Regions from separate parts of the Cereibacter sp. Soil_C_27 genome, predicted to be linked through region 3. Evidence: riboswitches for the same ligand, from Rfam matches in the RefSeq annotation. Region 3 holds a riboswitch; each other region holds the start of a gene.
The links. Region 3 has a riboswitch for cobalamin ahead of AC3A5Z_RS06880 (ABC transporter substrate-binding protein). Riboswitches for the same ligand answer to the same signal wherever they lie in the genome.
Positions count from the first base shown of each region.

Region 1: another riboswitch for cobalamin. It lies ahead of AC3A5Z_RS01860 (energy-coupling factor ABC transporter permease); the one in region 3 lies ahead of AC3A5Z_RS06880 (ABC transporter substrate-binding protein).
Region 2: another riboswitch for cobalamin. It lies ahead of bluB (5,6-dimethylbenzimidazole synthase); the one in region 3 lies ahead of AC3A5Z_RS06880 (ABC transporter substrate-binding protein).

Region 1 covers NZ_JBDGJD010000001.1:373,462-379,127, forward strand. Annotated here, with positions in the region: gene cbiE (precorrin-6y C5,15-methyltransferase (decarboxylating) subunit CbiE) at 1-143, shown strand, start outside; gene AC3A5Z_RS01840 (cobalamin biosynthesis protein) at 140-487, shown strand; gene cobM (precorrin-4 C(11)-methyltransferase) at 484-1,266, shown strand; gene AC3A5Z_RS01850 (cobyrinic acid a,c-diamide synthase CobB) at 1,266-2,582, shown strand; gene cobA (uroporphyrinogen-III C-methyltransferase) at 2,579-3,307, shown strand; cobalamin riboswitch at 3,328-3,549, shown strand; gene AC3A5Z_RS01860 (energy-coupling factor ABC transporter permease) at 3,583-4,260, shown strand; gene cobF (precorrin-6A synthase (deacetylating)) at 4,309-5,085, shown strand; gene AC3A5Z_RS01870 (helix-turn-helix domain-containing protein) at 5,196-5,666, shown strand, end outside.
Region 2 covers NZ_JBDGJD010000003.1:273,902-279,567, forward strand. Annotated here, with positions in the region: gene AC3A5Z_RS13305 (hypothetical protein) at 366-542, shown strand; gene AC3A5Z_RS13310 (sensor histidine kinase) at 696-2,153, shown strand; gene AC3A5Z_RS13315 (response regulator) at 2,155-2,526, shown strand; gene AC3A5Z_RS13320 (hypothetical protein) at 2,654-2,797, shown strand; gene AC3A5Z_RS13325 (cobalamin B12-binding domain-containing protein) at 2,910-3,728, shown strand; cobalamin riboswitch at 3,772-3,951, shown strand; gene bluB (5,6-dimethylbenzimidazole synthase) at 3,994-4,692, shown strand; gene AC3A5Z_RS13335 (DUF6522 family protein) at 4,718-4,972, opposite strand; gene AC3A5Z_RS13340 (UDP-2,3-diacylglucosamine diphosphatase) at 5,138-5,666, shown strand, end outside.
Region 3 covers NZ_JBDGJD010000001.1:1,395,043-1,400,708, reverse strand. Annotated here, with positions in the region: gene AC3A5Z_RS06895 (class I adenylate-forming enzyme family protein) at 1-205, shown strand, start outside; gene AC3A5Z_RS06890 (ABC1 kinase family protein) at 241-1,563, opposite strand; gene AC3A5Z_RS06885 (SLAC1 anion channel family protein) at 1,669-2,661, opposite strand; cobalamin riboswitch at 2,792-2,987, shown strand; gene AC3A5Z_RS06880 (ABC transporter substrate-binding protein) at 3,122-4,132, shown strand; gene AC3A5Z_RS06875 (FecCD family ABC transporter permease) at 4,132-5,190, shown strand; gene AC3A5Z_RS06870 (ABC transporter ATP-binding protein) at 5,187-5,666, shown strand, end outside.

The DNA of each region.
Region 1 (5,666 bases), 1.0 Mb from region 3:
AGACCGAGGCGCTGCTGGCGCTCTGGTCGGAGCGGAAGGGCGGCAGCCTGCTCAGGATCGAACTGGCCGAGGCCATGCCTTTGGGCCGCAAGCGCGGCTGGCGCGCGGCCTTGCCGGTGGTGCAGTGGAGCGTGGTGCGATGAGGGTGGCGGGGATCGGCTTCAACAGCCGCGCGACGGTCGCCTCGATCCGCGACGCGCTGGCGCAGGCCGGCGGCGCCGAGGCTCTGGCGACGGCGGAGACCAAAGCGGCGGCGCTGCGCGGCCTCGCGCCCGGCCTGCCGGTACGGGGCATCGCCCCCGACGATCTCGCGCGCCAGCCGGTGCTCACCCGCTCGGCCCGGGTGGCGGCGCTCTATGGCACGGGCTCGCTGGCCGAGGCGGCGGCGCTGGCGGCGGCGGGGCCGGGGGCGCGGCTTCTGGGGCCGCGGGTGACTTCAGCCGATGGCAGGGCCACGGCGGCAATTGCGGAAGGACGGGACGAATGACGGTGCATTTCATCGGGGCGGGGCCGGGAGCGCCCGACCTTCTGACCCTGCGCGGGCGCGACCTGATCGCTGCCTCGCCGGTCTGTCTCTATGCGGGCTCGCTTGTGCCCGAGGCGGTGCTGGCGCATTGCCCGCCCGGCGCCCGCATCGTCAACACCGCGCCCCTGTCGCTCGACGCCATCATCGACGAGATCGCCGCCGCCCATGCGCGCGGCGAGGATGTGGCGCGGCTGCATTCCGGCGATCTCTCGGTCTGGTCGGCGATGGGCGAGCAGCTGCGGCGGCTGCGCGCGCTCGGCATCCCCTATGACGTGACCCCCGGCGTGCCCTCCTTCGCGGCGGCGGCGGCGACGCTGGGGGCGGAGCTGACCCTGCCCGGCATCGGGCAATCGGTGGTGCTGACCCGCACCTCCGGCCGGGCCAGCGCCATGCCGGAGGGCGAGCGGCTGGCCGCCTTCGCCGCCACCGGGGCGACGCTGGCGATCCATCTCTCGGTGCATGTGCTGGAGACGGTCGTGGCCGAGCTGACCCCGCATTACGGCGCCGATTGCCCGGTCGCGGTGGTCTGGCGCGCCAGCTGGCCCGACGAGCGGGTGGTGCGCGCCACGCTGGGCTCGCTCGCGACCGAGGTCGGCGCCGAGATGGAGCGCACGGCGCTGATCCTTGTGGGACGGGCGCTGGGGCAGGAGGGCTTCGACGAGAGCCGGCTCTATGCCGGCGACTACGACCGCCGCTACCGCCCGGTCGGCACCGCGCCGCGCTTTCCGGAGTCGGCGTGATGCCCGCAGGCCTGATGATCGCGGCGCCCGCCTCCGGGGCGGGCAAGACCACGGTGATGCTCGGCCTTTGCCGGGCGTTCCGCGATCGCGGGCTCAGGGTGCAGCCGTTCAAGAGCGGCCCGGATTTCATCGACCCCGCCTTCCACACCGCGGCGACCGGGCAGGTCTCGGTCAATCTCGACAGCTGGGCGATGACGCCGGCGCGGATCGCCGGGCTCGCCTCGCGCGCGGCGGGGGCCGATCTGGTGCTGGCCGAGGGCTCGATGGGGTTGTTCGACGGTGTGGCCGTGCCGGGCGAGACCGGCAGCGGCGCCAGCGCCGATGTCGCCGCGGCGATGGGCTGGCCGGTGGTGCTGGTGGTCGATGTCTCTGGCCAGGCGCAGACGGCGGCGGCGGTGGCTTCGGGGCTTGCCGGCTTCCGTCCGGGTGTGCGCGTTGCGGGGGTGGTCCTGAACCGCGTGGCCAGCCCCCGGCACGAGGCGCTGGTGTGCGCCGGCATGGCCGGGGCCGGGATCACCGTCTTCGGCGCGCTGCCCCGGCTGGCGAGCATCGCCCTGCCGGAACGGCATCTGGGGCTGGTGCAGGCGGGCGAGCATCCGGCGCTGGAGCGGCTGATGACCGAGGCCGCCGCGTTGATGGCGGAGCGGGTCGATCTCGACGCGCTGCTGCGGGCGGCGGCGGGCGGGCAGCGCGAGGCTGCGCCGGAAGCGGCGATGCCGCCGCCGGGCCAGCGGATCGCGCTGGCGCAGGATGCGGCCTTCAGCTTCGCCTATCCGCATCTGGTGCAGGGCTGGCGCGCGGCGGGGGCCGAGATCCTGCCCTTCTCGCCCTTGGCCGACGAGGCCCCCGACGACAGCGCCGATGTCTGCTGGCTGCCTGGCGGCTACCCCGAGCTGAACGCGGGCCGTCTGGCGGCGGCGAGCGGCTTTCGCACGGGGATCAGGCGCTTTGCCGAAACGCGGCCGGTGCATGGCGAATGCGGCGGCTACATGGTGATGGGCGAGACGCTGGTCGATGCCGAGGGCGTGGCCCATCCGATGACCGGGCTCTTGGGGCTCGTGACCTCCTTCCAGAAGCGCAAGATGCATCTTGGCTACCGGCTGGCCGAGCTTGCCGCACCGATCCCGGGACAGGGCGCGCGGCTCCGGGGCCACGAGTTCCACTATTCCACCATCCTCGAGCAGCCCGACGCCCCGCTGGCCCGCGTCAGCGATGCGGCGGGGCAGGCGGTGCCCGAGACCGGCTCGCTCAGGCGGCAGGCGGGCGGCGGGCTGTCCACCGGAACCTTTTTTCATCTGATCGCAGAGGCGACATGACCGGCTTCGTATCCTTCGTTTCCTCCGGTCCCGGCGACCCCGAACTGCTGACGCTGAAGGCGGTGTCGCGCCTGCAAACCGCCGATGCGGTGCTGTTCGACGATCTCTCCTCCGGCCCGATCCTCGCTCATGCGCGCGAGGGGGCCGATCTGGTGGGGGTCGGCAAGCGGGCCGGGCGGGCTTCGCCGAAGCAGGATCACGTCAGCCGTCTGCTGGTCGATTACGCCCTGACCGGGGCGCGGGTGGTGCGGCTGAAATCCGGCGATGCGGGCATCTTCGGCCGGCTGGAGGAGGAGATCACCGCGCTCGAAGCCGCAGGCATCGGCTATGAGATCATCCCCGGCGTGCCCTCGGCCTGCGCCGCCGCCGCCTTCGCGGGCATCCCGCTGACCCGCCGCCTGACCGCGCGGCGGGTGCAGTTCGTCACCGGCGCCGATGTGACGGGCGAATTGCCGCGGCTGAACATGCAGGCGCTGGCCGACCCCGAGGCGACCACCGTCGTCTTCATGGGCAAGCGCACGTTCCCGGCCCTGGCCGCGTCGTTGATCGCCGCGGGCCTGCCGCCCGATACCCCGGCTTTGCTGGCGGAATCCGTCAGCCACGCCGATCAGACCCTTACCCGCAGCACCATCGCCGCCCTCGCCGCCCAGCTGGCCGGCGGCAGCGGCAGCTCGCCCGCGCTGATCCTCTACGGCCCCTTGGCCGGGGAGTCCGATCATGCTTGACGCAGCGGCAAGGATGGTGTCGGAGTTCAGCTCTGCATGGTGTTCCGTCAGGTGCAAAGCACCGGAACTCAATCGGGAATGGGGAGGGGCGGACCAATTTGCGGCGCCCCGGACCCAGCCGCCCCCGCGACTGTCAGCGGCGAGCGGGTCTTCACCTCTGGTCACTGGGCGACAAGCCCGGGAAGGCCGAAGACCCGCCCAGACCCGCCAGCCAGGATACCGGCCCTGCAGGCAACCGAAACCGCCGTCGGGTGTGACGGCCTGGAGTCACTGACATGCATATCGAAGAGGGCGTCGTCACCGGCGCCAAGATCCTCCTGAGCTACGGCACCGCCGCGGCGGCCGGAGGCTATGCCCTGAAACTCGCCTGGGAGGCCGCGCGCGAAAAGGGGTTGGCCTCGCTCGCTGCCCGCTCCGTGCTGGCCACCGGCCTCGTCTTCTCGTTCTTCGAGATCCTGCCGCATTACCCGGTCGGCGTCTCCGAGGTTCACCTGATCCTCGGCTCGACCCTGTTCCTGATCCTCGGAGCCGCCCCCGCCGCCATCGGACTGGCATTGGGCCTGCTGGTCCAAGGCCTGTTCTTCGCGCCCTTCGACCTGCCGCAATACGGCATGAACGTGACCACGCTCCTGGTGCCGCTGTTCGGCCTGACCGCCCTCGCGCACAAGGTCATCCCGCGCGAGACGGCCTATGTCGATCTTGGCTACCTGCAGGTCCTGTCGCTGTCGGTCGCCTATCAGGGCGGCGTGGTGGCCTGGGTCGGGTTCTGGGCGCTCTACGGCCACGGCTTCGAGGCGGGCAACCTTGCCGCCATCGGCAGCTTCGGCGCGGCCTACATGCTCGTCGTGCTGATCGAGCCCCTGGTCGATCTCGCGGTGCTGGGCGCGGCCAAGGGCGCGCGCGGTCTGGCGAAATCCGGCCTCTTCACCCACCGGCTGCACCACGCGGCCTGACCCTTCGCGCGGCTCCCGCAGGGGGGCCGCGCCACATTGGACGACAGAATGATCCAGCTCTCCCTCATCGGCATCGGCACCGGCAACCCCGAGCATCTGACGCTGCAGGCGATCCGCGCGCTCAATGCCGCCGATCTGGTGCTGATCCCGCGCAAGGGGGCCGACAAGGCCGATCTCGCCGGGCTGCGTCGCACCATCTGCGCCGAGGTGCTGACCAACCCCGCCACGCATTTGGCGGAGTTCGACCTGCCGGTGCGGGCCGAGACCGGCGATTATCGCGGCCGGGTGGACGACTGGCACGACGCCATCGCCGCCTGCTGGGAGACCGCGATCCGCGACGGGCTGGGCACGGCGGGCCGGGTGGCGCTGCTGATCTGGGGCGATCCCTCGCTCTACGACAGCAGCCTGCGCATCGCCGCGCGGGTGGACCGCAGTCTGCCGCTCGAAGTGTCGGTTGTGCCGGGCATCACCTCGATGCAGGCGCTGGCCGCCGCCCATGCCATCGCCCTGAACGAGATCGGCGCGCCCTTCCTCGTGACGACGGGTCGGCAGATCCGCGACCACGGCTGGCCTGCCGGCGTCGACACGCTGGTGGTGATGCTGGACGGCGGCTGCGCCTTCCGGACGCTCGACCCGGCCGGGGTGACGATCTGGTGGGGCGCCTATGTCGGCATGGCCGAGGAGGTCGTGCTCTCGGGGCCGCTGGCCGAGGCCGGGCCGCGGATCCTTGCCCTGCGGGAGCGCGAACGGGCGCGGCACGGCTGGATCATGGACATCTATGTGCTGAGACGCGGCATAACCGCCGACGGCCCGGCGCCGGCCTGACCCTCGGGCGCCCGCGGCTTGACAGCCGCCGCGCAACTGCGCAGAGAGGGGGCAGTCAGCACGTGCCCCGCACGGCCAGCCATCCCCTCGCCCCAAGCCGGACCAGAGCGATGGCTTTCCGCCCGAACATGACCTGTTTCACCCAAGGCATCCGCCCGACCGCGCCGCTGTCATGGCGTGCGGCGCATGGCATGGTGGCCGATCTCTGGCATGCCGAGGCCGAGGCGGGCGGCTCGGGGCGCTATCTCTCGCCCGATCCGCGCGTCGTCGTCTTCCTCGACGAGGGTGCCGAGGCGGTGGAGCTGCACCCCGGCCCCGTGGCGACGCCGGGCGCGGTGGCGCGGGTGCTCTATGTCCCCGCCGGGATGCCGCTTCGCTCGCGCATCGGGCGGGGCTGCCGCCTCAGCCATCTCGACCTGCATTTCGACATCCGCGCGCTGCAGGGGCGGCTGGGCGAGGCGGCGGGGCAGGCCGATCTGGCGCAGCCGCTGTTTCTGACCGACCAGCCGCGCGTCATCGGTCTCGCCCGGATGATCGCCGAAGAGACCACCGCGCCGAGCCGCCATCCGCAGATGTTCGAC
Region 2 (5,666 bases), on a different contig from region 3:
CGACCCAGCGGCCCATTGACGCCAGCTTCGGTGCGGCAGCCGCCGGCCCATAGTGCGGCCCCGGGGGTGTCGGACCCGACCGGAGCGGGTTGGCAAGACCCGGAAAGCTCCCCGCCTCCCCGAAACGCCACCGCCTGCAAGCCGTTCCGCGTGCTGCGGGTCAAGGCAGACAACGCGGCGCCCGCCTGCGCGGTTCTCGGCTCTTTCGCACAGCAAGGGTGCGGCGGTGCAGATTGCGGCAGTGCAGCATAACGCTAAAATCAGTCTCCCGATCGGGCTGGCGCGACCTTGGCGCCCTGCCGGCACTGGCGCATCCCGCCAGCCGCAGCCTCCGGGCAGCACAACAGACATGATGGAGACCGAACATGCTGGATTTTGTGGTCACTGATCCCATCGCGAAGGCCCGGGCGACGATTGCCGAGATCGGCCAGCACAGCGATGCCGAACTGATCGAGGCCTGCCGGGTGCTGATGCAGCACGATCCCGCCGCCTATGCCCATCTCGGCGGCCTGATCGCCTTCCTCGGCACCGCGCGCGCCTGAAGCCTTCCACGACGCCCCCACCCCGCCCGCATCCGCCGGCACCTTATTGCCGGCAACGGTCGCACTCACGGAACCTCAGGCGCCGCTCGCTCGTTCGCCTTTGCGGCAGTATGCTCCGGACCGGCAACGGTCCGGGAGAGGACCCAGAGTTTCATGTCATCCAATAAAAGTGAGTGCGAGTATCTACTGCGCAGTACCGACTGGGCGGCCTCGCCTCTCGGACGGCAAGCCGACTGGCCAGCCGAGCTGAGAACTCTGGTCGGCGTGATGCTGGGGTCGGTGCAGCCGATGGTGGTCGTCTGGGGGCCGCAGAGGATCGCGCTCTACAATGACGGCTATGCCGCGATCTGCGGCGAGCGTCACCCCGCGGCCTTCGGCCTCGGCTTGGAAAAGATCTGGTTCGACGTCTGGGACAGGCTGGACCCGATCATGTCCGCCGCCTACGCCGGGCAGGGCACCTCGATGACCGATATCGAGCTGATCATCCATCGCAACGGCCAGCCCGAAGAGGTGCATTTCGCCTTCTCCTTCACTCCGGTCCGCAACGCCGATGCCGAGGTGCTCGGCATGTTCTGCGCCTGCACCGAGACCACCGCCGAGGTGAAGAAGCGCCGCGCCGCCCTCAGCCAGCGCGACCGCTTCATCCGGGTGTTCGAACTGTCGCCCGGCGGCATCGCCATGCTGAACGGCCCGCAGCACATCTTCGACTATGTCAACGAGGGCTACCTCGCCCTCATCGGCGCCAGCCGCGAGATCATCGGCAAGCCCGTGGCCGAGGCGGTGGCCGAGGTGGTGCAGCAGGGCTTCATCGAGCTGCTCGATGGCGTCTACCAGACCGGCGCCCCCTTCGCCGCCCGCGCCGTGCCCATCGCGCTGAACCGCGGCCCGGCGGGCGAGGTGCAGGACCGGCTGATCGACCTGACCTATCAGCCAATGACCAGCGACGAGGGCGAGATCATCGGCATCCTCGTGCAGGCGCAGGACGTGACCGACCGCCTTGCCGAGGAACGTCACCGCGAGCTGCTGGCGCACGAGCTCGGCCACCGGCTGAAGAACCAGCTGGCGATGGTGCAGGCCATCGCCTCGCAGACCCTGCGCGGCAGCGCCGACATGCGGACGGCGCGGCGCATGCTGTCGGAACGGCTCTCGGTGCTGGGCGAGGCGCATGACGCCATCGTGCGCGGCGGGGTCGGCGCCTCCAATGTCACCGACATCGTCGAGGGCATGTTGACGATCCACGACGATCCGGTGTCGCCGCGCGTCAGCGTCTCGGGCAACGACCTCAAGATCGGCTCGCGCCCGGCGCTTTCGCTGTCGCTGATCCTGCACGAGCTGGCCACCAACGCCCGGAAGCACGGGGCGCTGTCGCGCTGCGAAGGCCGCGTGGCACTCGACTGGCAGGTCACCCATTGCGGCCGGTGCTTCGAGCTGACCTGGGAGGAAAGCGGCGGCCCCCGCGTCACCGGCGCGCCGCTCGAAGGGGCGGGTGCGCGGCTGATCCGGGCCGGTCTGGCCGGAACCGCCGATTGCGAAGTGGTGCTCGACTACCGGCCCCACGGCCTGCGCTGCCACATCACCGGCGATCTCGCCACCTTCCAGAAGGAGCATTGAGGTGCGCGGAGCCGAGACGACGCTGCTGCTGGTGGAGGACGATGGGCTGATCCGGCTCGATCTGGCCGACCAGCTGTCCGATCTGGGCTTCATCGTGCTGCAGGCCAGCAATGCCGATCAGGCGCTGCTGGTGCTGGAGCGGCGCAGCGAGATCTCGGCGCTGCTGACCGACATCGACATGCCCGGCTCGATGAGCGGGCTCGGCCTAGCCGCCGTGGTGGCCGAGCGCTGGCCCGCCTGCAAGATCCTCGTGATCTCGGGCCGCCACGCCCCCGACCCCGAGTGCCTCGCGCGCGGCGCCTCCTTCATCGCCAAGCCCGTCACCGAGGCCGGGCTGCTGCGCGTGCTGCAGCGGATGGCGCTGATCGACTGAGGTATTGATGACTTTTGGTCGCAGCTTTGACTGATCTGGGTCAAGGCGGCCCGGCCCTCCTGCCCGCATCGTCCTCCCTGCCTGCCGCACCCTCCGGTGCCGGTCATCCGCAGCGAGGAGCCAGATCATGCAACATGCGACCATCCAGATTTCCGCCTATATCTCGGCCCATGGCATCGTCATCGCCGAAGACCCCCTGACCGGGCTCGTCACCATCCGCGACGGCGCGCGGGTGATGCGCGGCCGCCGCGTCGCCGCCATCAAGGGCTGAGCTCACCGTTCCGGGGGCCCAAACCATGATTGACAGACTCTGCATTTCTGGCCGAGGCTTGAGCCGGGGCGCGAGGATGCGGAAGGCGGGGATCCCGGGGGGAGAGCGTGGCATGACTCCGGGACATCACGGGCCGTTCGACCGCCCTCTCTTCGAGCGCTCGCATCTCGGCCTCGCCGCCTTCAAGTCCGCCCTGCCCGCCGATGCCGTCCTCTCGCTCGCACAGGAGGTCGTCAGCCGCCTTGCCAGCCGCGCGCGCGACCTGCCCGCCCATGATGTCGCCCATCCGACCGCGGAAGAAATCGACGCGCTCTGCACCGCGCTCATCTCGCCCGATGCCGATGCCGGGGCGCGGTTCATCGAGACCATCCGCCGCGAGGGCGCCGGAATTGACGTGATCTACCTCGCCTACCTCGCCTCGGCGGCACGGCGGCTGGGGCAGTGGTGGGACGAGGACCGGGTGCCCTCGGCGCAGGTCACCATCGCCTCCAGCCGGATCTACGCCATCATGCGCGGGCTGCGGCATGTGCTGGCCGCCCCGCTCCCCGTCACCGACAAGGCCGCCGTCTTCGCCGCCGTGCCCGGCGAGACCCACACGCTCGGCGTCACCATGGCCGCCGACCTCTTCCGCCGCGAGGGCTGGGAGGTCGACCTGCTGCTCGGCCTGCCGCACGAAGCGCTGATCGAGCGCTTCTGCGCCAGCGGCCGGCGTGTCTTCGGCCTTTCCGCCAGCGGTCCGCGCAGCCTCCTGCCGCTGGGCAGGCTGCTCGTGGCGATCCGCATCGCCTGTCCCGAGGCGCGGGTCATGGTCTGCGGCCAGATCGTCACCGATGCCGCGGGCATGGTCGCCCATCTGCATCCCGAGGCGATGGCCAACGACATGACGACCGCGCTCAACGGGATGGAGGCGCTGCTTTCACCGCCGCGCTGAGGCGTTCGCGACCAGAGCGGGCTTGCGCGCCCGCCCGGCATCTGGTTTCCCATCCCTGCCGGGTGCCGCCGCGAGGCGGAGAATCGGGAAGCCGGTGCGACTCCGGCGTGGGCCCGCCGCTGTAACGGTGATGCCCCGGGCAGAAGGCCACTGGATCTTTCCGCGAAGGCGCGCGGGGCAGACGATCCGAAGCCAGAAGACCGGCCCGGCAACGAGGTTCTGCCGCGTGGACTGCGGCGGATCGTCCATGAAGGAGGTCTGGATCATGCCGGATACCCCGCCCCCTGCCTGCACCGAGGTGCGCCCCCAGCCCGCCCGCGCCTTCAGCGACGCCGAACGGCAGGCGCTCTACGACATCATCGCCGAGCGGCGAGATGTGCGCGACGAATTCCTGCCCGACCCGATCGACCCCGCGCGGCTGCACCGGGTGCTGCAGGCGGCGCATCTGGCGCCCTCCGTCGGCTTCATGCAGCCGTGGAACTTCATCCTGATCCGCGATCCCGCCCGCCGCGCCGAGGTGCATGCGGCCTTCCAGCGTGCCAATGACGAGGCGGCCCAGCTCTTTCCCGACGAGAAGCAGGCCACCTACCGGGCGCTCAAGCTGCAGGGTATCCTCAAGGCGCCGCTCAACATCTGCGTCACCTGCGACCGCGACCGCTGCGGCCCGGTGGTGCTGGGCCGCACCCACAACCCCGAGATGGACCTCTATTCCAGCGTCTGCGCCGTGCAGAACCTCTGGCTCGCCGCCCGGGCCGAGGGGCTGGGGGTCGGCTGGGTCAGCATCTATCACGAGACCGACCTGCGCGCCGTGCTGGGCCTGCCCGAGCGGATCAAGATCGTGGCCTATCTCTGCATCGGCCATGTCGACCAGTTCTACGCCGCGCCAGAGCTGGCGCTGAAGGGCTGGCGCCAGCGCCTGCCGCTCGAGGATCTGGTGATGGAGGACGGCTGGCAGGGCGACTGAGCGCGGACAAGCTCGACGGGGCGGCTCAGCGCGCCGCCCCCTCCACCCGGCTCCGCGACAGGATGGCGCCCGAGGCATCCAGCGTGAAGCGCAACCGGATCGCCTTGTAGCGGAACGTCACCCGGGTCCGGCCCGCATCGGCGTCGCGCCCCTCTTCCACCAGCCCGGTGATCCGGCCCTCGCGCATCAGCCGCGGCACATCCGCCGCAGCCAGCCCCAGAAGCGGCGCCAGATCCTCGGCCTCCACCGTCACCCGGCCCGCCACCACTTCCAGCCGCATCGCCCCGCCTCTCCTGCCTCGCCCGAGCCCGTCAGCCTGCGCGGGAAAGCGCCCGGGCACAAGGCCGGGCGGCCTGTCGCAGGCCGCAGTCATAAAATCGTGGCCTTGCTTTGGCATAGCGCAGCAAGACGCCCCGCGTCGGGCGATGCCATCGAGGAGCGCTTCATGCCGCAACCTGTCCCGCGCCAACCGCACCGTCACCGCAGCCTGTTCCTGTCGGACCTGCATCTGGGCGCGCGGGGCTGCCGTCCGGAGCGCATCCTCGACTTCCTCGAGCACAACACCGCCGCCGAGATCTATCTCGTCGGCGATGTGCTCGACCTCTGGCACCCGCCCTTCCCTCACTGGACCGAGGTGCATGACGAGATCCTCGCCCTGCTGTTGCGCCGGGTGCAGGAAGGCGCGCAGCTCTTCTACCTGACCGGCAACCACGACACAGCGATGCGGCTCTATCGCGGCACGCATTTCGGCCGGATCGAGGTGGCCGAGCAGGTGGTGCACGAGGCCGCCGACGGGCGGCGCTGGCTGGTGCTGCATGGCGATGTCTGCGACGCGCGCTTCCTGCGCTGGCATATCCTGACCCGGATCGGCAGCCGCATTGACTGGGCGCTGCGCCATCTCGACGACCGGCTGAAGCGCCTGCGCCGCCGCGTCGATCCCGACCGGCGCGGATTGATCGAGGCGCTTTTGTCAG
Region 3 (5,666 bases):
GGTCTTCGGCGCGCCGCATGCGCTGCTCGGCGCCGCGGTCTGCGCCCGAATCCGCATGGCCGATCCCCTCGCCCCGCCCGCCGCGATCCGCACTGCGATCCGGCGCGGGCTTGCCGGGGTGATCGAACCCTACAAGATCCCGCAGAAGATCGAGGTGGTGAGCGAGACGCTCGCCACCGCCCGATTCAAGCAGAAGCGGCTCTGAGCCTCGCCTCCGCGCCACGGGTGCGGAGGGGTTTTTCACAGATAGGGCGCGATCACCGCCCGCAGATCGACCCGCGCCTTCAGACGGCTCGCCAGCAGGAAGATCCCGCCGAACTTGCGCTGCAGGAACAGCGTGTCCATCGGCGGCAGCGGAAAGGCCCCGCGGTCCTCGGCGATTGCCATGCCCGCATCGCGCAGCCGCAGCGGCAGGTCCGAGGCGCCGAAGTCGAACGCCCCCTCGCGGCGCAGCGGCTGCATCGACAGGTCGAACATCGCCAGCATCGCCCGCTCCAGCCGCTCCGGCGTGGTCTCGGCCAGAAAGCCGATCTCCCGCGCCGCCGTCCGGATGCCATCGGCGTCCTCGGCCACCCCGGCCCGCAGCAGGCGGCGATAGCTCTCGGCCAGGTCCGGCGCAAAGGCCCGCGTCGCGCCGAAGTCGAGCAGGATCAGCTTGCCCGTCTCCGGCGCATAGCGGTAGTTGGCAAAATTCGGATCGGTCTGCATCAGACGGAACACGAAGAGCTCGCGAAACAGCAGATCCACGAGCAGCGTCACGATGCGGTCCCGCTCCGCCTGCGGCGCCTGCGCCAGATCGTCGACCGGCACGCCCTCCATGAAGCTCATGGCCAGCACGTCCTTCGTCGTCAGATCGGCCTGCAACACCGGCACGGCAAAGGCCGGATCGTCCTGCAGCAGGCCGCCGAACTCGGTCAGGCAGCGCCCCTCGCGCTGGTAATCCGCCTCCTCGTGCAGCTGCCGCTTGGCCTCCTCCAACAGCGGCGCAAGGTCGAGCCCGCTCGGCACCAGCCCCGACATCCGCATCAGCGCCGCCACATTCGTCACGTCGGAGTCGATGCTGCGCCGCACGCCCGGATATTGCACCTTGATCGCCACGTCCCGCCCGTCCCGCGTCAGCGCCCGGTGCACCTGCCCGATGGAAGCGGCCGCGATCGGGCGCACGTCGAACTTCTGGAACTGCCGCAGCCAGTCCGGGCCCCAGCTCGCCGCCAGCACCTTCTTCAACTGCCCGCCCGGCATGTGATGTGCATCGGCCCGCAGCCGCCCGAGGATCTGCGCCAGCTCCGGCGGCAGCATGTCGCCCGCGTCCATCGACAGAAGCTGGCCCACCTTCATCGCTGCACCGCGCATCTGTGCCAATTGGTCGGCCACCTTCATCGCATTGCCCGGCGTCAGCAGCAGGTCGCCCATCGAGGGCCGCTTGCCCTGCGCCATCTGCCGCACCCCCTGCACGGCCATGCCGCCCGCGATGCCCGAGGCGAGCCCGCCCAGCCGGGCGATCCGCGACAGGCGGGAACTGGGAACGGCGAGGGATTTCGGCTCGGGGCTGCGATGCGGCACGCGGTATTCCTTGCTGGAGGAGGATCGGGTTGCAGAAGGCAGATAGGCCGCGGCAGGCAAAGGGCGCCGCCGCGGCGCCTCGGTGACCGGAATGTGAAGCAGGGCTCAGTCCGCCAGACAGATCTCGTGCCGCCAGATGCCGAGCAGGGTGCGCAGGATCAGCCCCGCCACCACCAGCACGAGAAGCCCGAGCAGCCCCAGCCCGATCAACCGGTGCGGCGCCGACAGGGCGGCCCCGGCATAGGCGAAGCTCGCGATGCTCAGCGCCGCCAGCGGGAAGGACAGCGCCCACCAGGACATCGCAAACGGCATCCGCCGGAACTTCGCCGCCTGCATCGCCACGATCAGCGCGAAGACATAGGCGATGCTCAGCAGGATATGCCCGAAGGCGCCCACCTCACCCGTCAGCCGCAGCCAGGCGACGAAGGAGACGGCAGGCGGGGCGACGAGGATCATCAGCGTCGGCACCATCTTGCCCGGCAGCGGGTCGTGGAACATCAGCCGGTTGATGACCAGCGTCAGCAGCACGATCCAGAACACCAGCCCGCCCGAGAAGAACAGCCACGAAATCTCGGGATGGCCCAGCGGCACGCCCGCCAGCGGTACGATCACATTGCCCACCGCCGGGATGAACCAGGCGGGGGTCAGCTGGCCCTGCTGGAAGCTGCGATGTCCGATCCATGCCGCGATCACCGCCAGCGCCAGAAGCCCCTGCAGCGCCGTGCCGGCCATCCAGACCACCCGCGCCGCCTCGGGCCGCTCGCCGAGCAGCGCCACCGACAAAAGCAGCATGGAGATCGAGATCGCCGGGAAGAAGGCGATTCGCACCGGATGATGCCACTCCGCCGCCACCGCCGCCGGATGGCGCAGCGCCTTGGCCAGATAGCCGAGCGCCACCAGCCCCAGAAGCCCCAGCGCCCCCCCGAGCGCCGCGCGCGACACCTCGGGCTCCCGCCCGAAGGCGGTCTCGGCCGCATGAAGCGCGAGGGTCAGGCCCATCATCCCCATGCCGATGGCAAAGAAGGTGACCGGGTAATGCGCGAGACGGGCATCCCCGGCGGGGGCGGCGGATGGGAGGGAGGCGGAGGAACTGTGCATGGCGGAAACCCCGGCAAAGACAGCGGCAGATCGGCGCCGCCCGTCCCTCCTAGCGCGGCCCGCGCCGCCGCACCGTGACCTCGTCACACAGGGCCTACCGCGCGCGGCGCTTGACCTCACCAATCGGTGAGGCTAGGCAAGATCTGTCGGTTTCCACATGGAACTAACAGGGAATCCGCCACGGCCTCGGCCGTGAACCGGAACTGCCCCCGCAACTGTAGGCGGTTAGCTACGCTCGATTTTCGCCACTGGGGCCCACGCCCCGGGAAGGCCGGGCAAAGCGTCGATCCGCCAGTCAGGAGACCTGCCGACAGCAGAAACGTAACGCCGGGCGGGGTGTCCGGAGAAGGATGCGTATGACCTGTGTCTGGCTTTGCGGCCTGCCCTTGGCCGACCCGCGCTCTCCTGTGGAGGCGCCCCCGTCCGGTGAGCGATCTTCCCCTCATCGGAGACCCAATCCATGACCCTCAGCCGACTTCCGGGCGCCGTTGCCCTGTTCTGCCTCGCGGGCGGCGCGGCACAGGCCACGACCTATCCGCTGTCGATCGACAATTGCGGCCAGACCCTCGTCTTCGACGCGGCCCCGCAGCGCGTCGTGACCATCGGCCAGTCCACCACCGAAATGCTCTATGCCCTGGGCCTTGCCGACAAGGTGCAGGGCACCTCGGTCTGGTTCAACGAGGTCCAGCCCGCCTTCGCCGAGGCCAATGCCAAGGTGGAGCGGCTGGCCGACAACCATCCCGGCTTCGAGGCCGTGATGGCCAAGGAGCCGGAACTCGTCACCACGCAATTCGAATTCCACGTCGGCCCGCAGGGCGCCGTCGGCACCCGCGCCCAGTTCAACGAGCTGGGGACCGAGGTCTATGCCATGCCCGCCGATTGCGTCGGCAAGGACAACATGGTGGGCGGCGACGGGGCGCGGACGCAGGAATTCTCGATCGAGCTGATGTATCGCGCGGTGCGCGAACTGGCGCAGATCTTCGACGTGGAGCCGCGCGGCGCCGATCTCGAGGCCGAGCTGCGCGCCCGGGTCGACGCGGCGGCGGAGAAGGCCAAGGCTCTCGGCATCGAGGGCAAGACCGCCGTGGTCTGGTTCTCCAGCCCCGATCTGGCGCTCGACCCCTTCGTGGCCGGGCAGAACGGCATCGCGGGCTTCCTCCTCAAGACGCTCGGCCTGCGCAACGTGGTCGACTCGAACGAGGAATGGCCCGCGGTCGGCTGGGAGACCATCGCCAGCGCCGATCCCGACTACATCATCGTGGCCCGGATGGACCGCCGCCGCTTTGCCGCCGACGATTACGAGGTGAAGCTCGACCACCTCTCGACCGATCCGGTGACCAGCCGGATGCGGGCGGTGCGCGAGAACCGGGTGATCGTCATCGACGCGCACCAGATCCACGCCGGCATCCGCATTCCCTCGGGCATCGAGACGGTGGTGGAGGCCATCGCGGCCGAGGGCCCGGCCAAGTGATCTCCGCCGCGACAGGGTCGGTGCGGCTCGGATCGCGGAGCCTGTCGCGCGGTGCGCTGGGGCTGGCGGCGCTCATGGTGGCGCTGACCCTCGGCATCTCGGTGGGCGAGACCATCATCCCGCCCGCCGTCATCTGGCAGACGCTGGCCAACCGGCTCTTCGGCAGCGACTATCCGCTGCCGCCGATCCAGGAGGGCATCGTCTGGAACTACCGCCTGACGCGCGCCATCGTTGCCGCCGCCTGCGGCGCGGGGCTCGCCGTCTCGGGCGTGGTGCTGCAGGCGCTGCTGCGCAACGCGCTGGCCGATCCCTATATCCTCGGCATCTCGGCAGGCGCCTCCACCGGAGCGGTGCTGATCCTCGTGCTTGGCATCGGCGCGGGCACCCTGCCGCTCTCGGTCGGGGCCTTCGCGGGCGGGCTTCTGGCCTTCACGCTGGTCGTGCTGCTGGCGCGGGCGGCGGGCGGCAGCACCGGGCTGCCGCAGGCCGGGCTCATCATCCTGTCGGGCATCGCCGGAACCCAGCTCTTCAACGCCCTCACCTCCTTCGTCATCGCCCAGTCAGCCAGTGCCGAGCAGGTGCGCGGCGTCACCTTCTGGATGATGGGCAACATGAGCGGCGTGCGCTGGCCCGATGTCTGGCTGGCGGTGCCGGTCTCGGTCGCGGGCGTGCTGCTCTGCCTCGTGCAGACCCGCGCCCTCGACGCCTTCACCTTCGGCGCCGAATCCGCGCTCACCATGGGCATCCCGATCCGCCGCACCCAGGCGCTGCTGATCGCGGTGGTGACGATGATCACCGCCACCATGGTCAGCATCGTTGGCGCCATCGGCTTCGTCGGTCTGGTGATCCCGCATGCCGCGCGCTTTCTCGTCGGCGTGCGCCACGCCCGGCTGGTCCCTGCCTCGGCCCTGATCGGTGCGGTGTTTCTGGTGCTGGCCGATGTGGTCTCGCGGGTGATCGTGCCCAATCAGGTGCTGCCCATCGGCGTGGTGACCGCGCTCGTCGGCGCGCCGGGATTCGCCGTCATCCTGATCCGCGGCCGGAAGATGCGGTCATGATCCAGCTCTGCAACGTGGGCTGGCGCGCGGGCACGACCCCGATCGTCGAGGATGTCAGCCTCGAGGTGCGCCCGGGCGAGACCTTCGGGCTGATCGGCCCGAACGGCTCGGGCAAATCCACGCTGCTCAGGCTGACGGCGGGGGTGCTGACGCCTGCCAGCGGCGCGATCCGGCTCGACGGCAAGGATCAGGCCCGGCTCTCGCGGCGCGCCATGGCGCAGATGCTGGCCTTCGTCGCCCAGCAGTCCGAGACCGCCGACCGGGTCAGCGTGCGCGATGCCGTCGATCTCGGCCGCACCCCCTGGCTCTCGCTGCTCTCGCCCTTCGGCCCGGCGGACGACGAGATCGTCTCGCGCGCCATCGCCCGCGTCGGCATGACCGACAAGGCCGACCGGGTCTGGCAAAGCCTGTCGGGCGGCGAGCGGCAGCGGGTGCATCTGGCCCGCGCGTTGGCGCAGGAGCCCAAGATCCTGCTG